DNA from 2 places in the Stenotrophomonas sp. 2201_Sma genome. Region 2 is predicted to be linked to the other one. Evidence: predicted binding sites of a transcription regulator. Region 2 holds the regulator's gene; the other holds the start of a gene.

Region 1 (3,168 bases), 610 kb from region 2:
GCCTGCCTGCGTTTGGAGCAACTGCACGGCGATGCCCGGGCGCAGGCGCTGCTGCCCACCCTACAGGGCGGCGTGGTGGTGCTGCTGATACTGACCCTGGGTGCGATCGTGGTCGCCTGCGTGCTGCTGTGGCGGTCGCGGCGCGGCGATGCGCCGGCCCCCTGCTAGCCCTGGCGCTCAGTCCAGCACGCTGTTGGCATCAACCAGCCGCACGTCGTGCATCTGGTTGAGGTAGGCCTCGTAGTAGCCCTTGTGCGAGGCGCCGACGAGGGTCAGCATGCGGGTGCCCGGGTGCTGGCCCAGCACCTCGCGCATATTGGCGACCATGCGCAGGTTGCGGGTTTCCCAGTAGCCGACGTAGTTGCGGCCGAAGCCTTCTGGCGATGGTTCGACCAGGGCCGCGCCGAAATCGCTGTTGTAGACCTGGGCGATGGTGTCGGGCGCGTTGTAGTTCCGATAGAGCGCCAGCAGGCCATCCGTGCTGCCGAGTTCGGCGTGCAGGGCCGTATCGGCGGCCCGTCGTGCCTTGCTGGCGGGATTGTTCCAGGCGTTCATGATGGCTTCGCCAGCCGCCTTCTCCAGTGCCGCAGGGGTGGGCGAATCAGCGGTGTGGTCATCGACTGCCCACAGGCGTTCCAGGCCCAGGCGTGCGGCAAGCTCGGCCGCGATCAGGCTGACTTCGTTGCGTCGCACGGCGCGTTTGTCGAGGAACTGCACCAGTTGCGGTGACAGGCTGTCTGCGGCGCGACGCTCCTGCGCCGGCAGGCGCAGCCACTGCACCAGCGCGGAGCCGTTCTCACCTGCGGCCAGGAACAGTGCGGCCAGCCGGCGACGCTGTGCGTGCGTCGGTGTAGCGGGCCATGCCGCCAGTACGCGATCGACTTCGGCGTTGGCCGCTGGAACATCCAGACCGGTGGCGGCCTGGGCAGGTGCAGGATCGACGCAGTAACTTTCCACGCTCTCGGCATAGCGGGTGGGATTGCGGCGCATGAAATCGCATTGCAGTCCGGACAGGTTCTCCACGGCGATCGCCGTTGGCCGCCATGCCTGCAGGCGCTGCAGCAGCGGCTCCAGCATTGCCGGCTGGAAGGTCGGGGGCAGGTCGGACAGGTGCGGTGAACCCAGCACCAGCACTTCGTTGACGCGGCCGGCGGGCGGGCCCTTGAGCTGTGCGGGATTGAAACTCGGCCGATAGCCTGCATCGGCGGCCAGCGCGCCGCTGCTGCACAGGCCGAGGGCGAAAAGAGCAGCCAGGCGTGAAAACATGCGATCTCCGTGTCGATGGACGGTCCGTGGTGGGCGCATCCTTGCCTGTCCCCCCCCCTTGCCGACAGCCCCGATGGTCATGGCAACCTTTTCGTTGCAGGCTGCATCTAGGGGCCCGTCAGGCGCTGCAGGGGGAGGGGGCTGGACAGGGCCCGCTGCGGAGGGGCCTAAAGCCCGGAACGGAGGTGCCGATAACCTCACTGGATCCCGCTCCCGTCACCCGCTGCAGGACCCCAGGCTGCCCTGTCGGGCGGCCCGCGCAGTGTGTTCCGCCGCTCCCGGATGTCGATCGCACCCGCCCCCAGATGTTCTTGCCCGTTGCTCGAGAGGTGCCTGCCGGCACCTGTAGTCCAAGCAATTGATGTTGCCGTCGGGCATCCCGCTTGACGGATCGCAGCCGCTTACCGGACACCGAGGATCAGACAATGCTCATTCCAGGCCTCACGGCGGGCGCGCAGGCGCCGGCCGAGCTGCACACCCGTTGGTCGCCGTTGCGTTCCCTGCTGGGGGCGCTGGCGGGACAGCCTCGGCCCGGCAGGGTCGACACCGACCGCGGTCATGCCGAGCTGGCCGCCCAGGTGGCCGCACTGCATCGCGTGCAGGCGGTGATCGAATTCGATCTGGATGGCACCATCCTGCAGGCCAACGACAACTTCCTGCAGGCGGTGGGCTATCGTCTGGACGAAATCCAGGGCCGGCATCATTCGCTGTTCGTCGATCCCGATCAGGCGTCCAGCGCCGAGTATCGGGACTTCTGGGCCCGGCTGGGACGTGGCGAGTTCGACGCCGGACAGTACCGACGGCTGGGCAAGGGCGGGCGCGAAATCTGGATCCAGGCCTCCTACAACCCGGTGCTGGACCCGCAGGGCCGGCCCTTCAAGGTCGTCAAGTTCGCGACCGACATCACCGCGCAGAAGCTGCAGGCCGCCGACTCGGCGGGGCAGCTTGCCGCCATCGACAAGTCGCAGGCGGTGATCGAGTTCAGCCTGGACGGGCACATTCTCTCGGCGAACGCCAACTTCCTCGCCGCCACCGGCTACAGCCTGGAAGAAGTGCGCGGCCAACACCATGCGCTGTTCGTGGAGCCCGAGCTTCGCGGCAGCCTCGAGTACCGCCGGTTCTGGGAAAAGCTCGGGCGCGGCGAGTACGACGCCGGGCAGTACCGGCGGCTCGGCAAGGGCGGCCGCGAGATCTGGATCCAGGCCTCCTACAACCCCATCCTGGATGGCAACGGCAGGCCCTTCAAGGTCGTCAAATACGCTACCGACATCACCGCGCAGGTGCATGAGAACCAGGCCATGCAGCGTGCGGTGGCGCAGACCCGGGAGGTCGTGGCGGCGGCCAAGCAGGGCGACCTGACCCGCACCGTCGCCATTGCCGACAAGAGTGGCCCCATCGCCGAGCTGTGCGATGGCGTCAACGCGCTGGTCGAAGCCATGGCGGGCATCATCGGCCAGATCAAGTTCGCTGCCGATACCATCGCGGTCGGCGCGACCGAAATTGCGCAGGGCAACAGCGACCTGTCGCAGCGCACCGAACAGCAGGCGGCCTCGCTGGAAGAAACCGCCGTGTCCATGAAGGGCCTGGCCGATACGGTGCAGCGCACGGCGGCCAATGCGCGCCAGGCAAGCCAGCTGGCCGGCGGCGCAGCGGAGGTGGCTGCGCGTGGCGGCAGCGTGGTGCACGAGGTGGTGGCGACGATGGCCTTGATCAACGCCTCCTCGCGTCGCATCGTCGACATCATCGGGGTGATTGACGGCATCGCATTCCAGACCAACATCCTGGCGCTGAACGCTGCCGTGGAGGCGGCCCGTGCCGGCGAGCACGGCCGCGGGTTCGCGGTCGTCGCCACCGAGATCCGCGAACTTTCGCAGCGCTCGGCCAGCGCCGCCAAGGAGATCA
Region 2 (3,168 bases):
CGGCGGCCGCGGGGCGCGGTGCGGGCAGTGCAGGCGCCGGCGGGGCAGTCACGGGTTTCGCGCCCGGGGCGGCGCCGCCGTGCAGCTGGTCAAGCAGGGCTTCGAACTCATCCTCGCTGATCAGGCCATCGTCGGCCTTGGCCGGCGTCGCCACCGCGGTGGGGGCGTTGCTGCCGTGCAGCTGATCGAGCAGGGCCTCGAACTCGTCGTCGGTGATCAGGTCACCGGCAGCGGGCGCGGCTGCTGTGGGGGCGACAGCAGCCGGCGCAGCAGTGCCGTGCACGTCGAACTGGGCGATCAGGTCCGGCGGGGCATAGCCGGGTTCGTTGCCGGAAGACACGGCATCCAGCATCGATTGCAGGTAGTCCAGTGATTGCTGTGCGGCATCGAAGTGATGCGGCTGCAGCACCGCTTGGCCAGCGCGGGCGGCGCCCAGTGCCTCTTCGGCGGCATGGCACAGCTCGACCATGGCGGTGATGCCGAGGAAGCCGGCGCCGCCCTTGAGCGTGTGATAGCCACGGAACACGGCGTTGAGCTGGTCGGCGTCCTGCGGCGCCTGTTCCAGCGACACCAGCTGTTCGCCGAGGCGATCCAGGATTTCCTGTGCCTCGATGATGAAATCGGCGGTGATGTCGTCGGATACCGCGCTCATGCTTACAGTCCCAGGTCCGACAACAGGTCGTCGGCGTCGTTCTGAGAGACCGCGTGGCGGTCCAGTCCCTTCAGTGCCGGTCCGGCCAGCGCCGGATCGGTGCGATGCTGCTCCGGTGGCAGGCCCAGCGCGCCAAAGCCTTCGTGCACGCGGCGGACGATGCCGACCACGCGACGGATGATCTGTCCGGTCAGGTCCTGATAGCTCTGGGTCAGGGCAATCTCGGTCAGGTTGTGGCGGATGCGTTCCAGCTGCGCATCCTGCCCCGGCTGGAGGCCTTCGGCGCGCAGCTGTTCGGTGAGGCTGCGGCACTCTTCGGCCAGGTCCAGGGTGCGGTGCGTGGCCTGTTCGGTCATCGCCACCACATGGTCCAGGCGCGCGCAGGCGTCGTCCAGCTCGCCCGCCTCGCTGGGGACGGTCGGCAGTTCGCCCAGGGCCTGGCCCAGTTCGCGGGCCAGCCGTGACAGGCCGCTCATCATCGGCTGCGTGCGTGCGGCCACCAGGGCGTCGATGCGCTGGCGCCAGGCGCTCTCGTCGCCGGATTCGAGCGCGTCGAGGGCTTCCTGCAGGCGCAGGGCGAGAGCGTTCTTGTCGACCGTGGCGTCCATCAGGCGCTGGCCGCCAGGCGTTCGAAGATCTTGCCCAGTTTCTCTTCCAGCGTCTGCGCGGTGAACGGCTTGATGATGTAGCCGTTCACGCCGCTCTGCGCCGCTTCGATGATCTGCTCGCGCTTGGCCTCGGCGGTGACCATCAGCACCGGCAGGGTCTTGAGCTTGGCATCGGCGCGGATCGCCTTGAGCAGTTCGATACCGGTCATCACCGGCATGTTCCAGTCGGTGACCACGAAGTCGAACGGCTGGCTCTGCAGCATCGACAGTGCGGCATGCCCGTCCTCGGCTTCGGCGGTGTTGGTGAAGCCCAGATCGCCCAGCAGATTCTTGACGATGCGACGCATGGTCGAGAAGTCGTCGACGATCAGGATGCGCATGTTCTTGTTCAAAGCGGAGTTCCTTTGTTGTTCAGTCGCCCGCGGTGGCCGTGGCCGCCGCAGGCATGTTCATTCTTCAAGCCCGGCATCCGCAGCCTCGAAGATCTTCAGCCGGCCGCGCAGGCGCAGCACGGCCTGGCCGTGGATCTGGCAGACGCGCGATTCGCTCACGCCGAGCACCGCGCCGATCTCCTTCAGGTTCAGCTCCTGCTCGTAGTACAGCGAGAGCACCAGCTGTTCGCGTTCGGGCAGATGGCCGATGGCCTTGCCCAGTTCGCGGCCGAATTCGCCACGTTCCAGGACCTGCTGCGGTGTGGGTCCGCCCTGGGCGACGGTGTCCAGCTCGCCCTGGTCTTCGATGCGCGACTCCAGGCTCAGCACCTGGCCGCGCGAGGCGTCCTCCATCAGCCGTAGGTATTCGGGCAGTGGCATGTCCATGGCCGCCGCCACCTCGGTGGCACTGGCTGCACGGCCCGTGGTCTGCTCCAGGCGGCGGATGGTGGCGGCCGCATCGCGGGCGCGCCGATGCACCGAGCGCGGTACCCAGTCGCCACGGCGGATCTCGTCGATCATCGAGCCGCGGATGCGGATCGAGGCATAGGTCTCGAACGAGGCACCCTGGTCGGCGTCGTAGCTGCGCGAGGCTTCGATCAGGCCCATCATGCCGGCCTGGATCAGGTCGTCCACTTCGACGCTGGCCGGCAGGCGTGCGGCCAGGTGATGGGCGATGCGCCGCACCAGGTCCGAGTGCTGGGCGATGACCTCGGTCGCCGCCGAGCGCTGGACTTCCCTGTACTGGGCCGCGCCTTTCATGCTGCCACCCCGCGTTGCTTGAGGATGCGCTCGAGGAAGAATTCAACGCCACCGCGTGGCTCGGTGGGGGCCTGCCAGCGGGCGGTGCGACGGGCGATCTCGGTGATCGCCAGCGCCGCCGGGCTGGATGGATAGGCCTTCACCACCGGCTGCTGGCGCTGCACCGACAGGCGCAGCCAGTCATCCTGCGGCACGCAGCCCAGGTAGTTCAGCGAGACATCGGCAAGGAACTTCTCGCAGACCCGGGTCAGCTTTTCATACAGCACGCGGCCCTCGTTGGGGTCGCGCACCATGTTGGCCACCACCTGGATGCGGTCCACGCCGCGCTCGCGCGACAGCACCTTGATCAGTGCGTAGGCGTCTGTGATCGAGGCCGGTTCGTCGCAGACCACGACAACCGTGTCCTGTGCGGCCTGACAGAAGGTCAGCACGCCGTCGGTGATGCCGGCGGCGGTGTCCACCACCATGATGTCCAGCTCGCGTTCCAGTTCGGAGAACACGTTCACCAGGCCGATGTGCTCGGCCGGGGCCAGCTCGGCCATGTGCCGCCGACCGGACGCGGCCGGCACCACCAGCACGCCGTTCGGACCTTCGACGATCACGTCTTCCAGCGAGCAGCGGCCGGCGACCAGATCCGCCAGGGTGTGGGTGGGATTCAGCCCCAGGATCACGTCGATGTTGGCCAGACCCAGGTCGGCGTCGAGCAGCAGCGTGC

Evidence for each region. The regulator FliA, encoded in region 2, starts transcription of late flagellar genes. The targets are predictions, from matches to a motif close to TAAAGTTTNNCNNNCNNNGGCCGATAA.
Region 1: the regulator FliA is predicted to act here: its motif matches at 1,435-1,461, upstream of ACZLIF_RS12730 (methyl-accepting chemotaxis protein).

The regions. Positions count from the first base shown of each region.
Region 1 covers NZ_CM151329.1:2,743,316-2,746,483, reverse strand. The annotation lists gene ACZLIF_RS12740 (hypothetical protein) at 1-168, shown strand, start outside; gene ACZLIF_RS12735 (DUF5694 domain-containing protein) at 178-1,266, opposite strand; gene ACZLIF_RS12730 (methyl-accepting chemotaxis protein) at 1,692-3,168, shown strand, end outside.
Region 2 covers NZ_CM151329.1:2,129,863-2,133,030, forward strand. The annotation lists gene ACZLIF_RS09940 (chemotaxis protein CheA) at 1-652, opposite strand, end outside; gene ACZLIF_RS09945 (protein phosphatase CheZ) at 655-1,260, opposite strand; gene cheY (chemotaxis response regulator CheY) at 1,260-1,652, opposite strand; gene ACZLIF_RS09955 (RNA polymerase sigma factor FliA) at 1,710-2,453, opposite strand; gene ACZLIF_RS09960 (MinD/ParA family ATP-binding protein) at 2,450-3,168, opposite strand, start outside.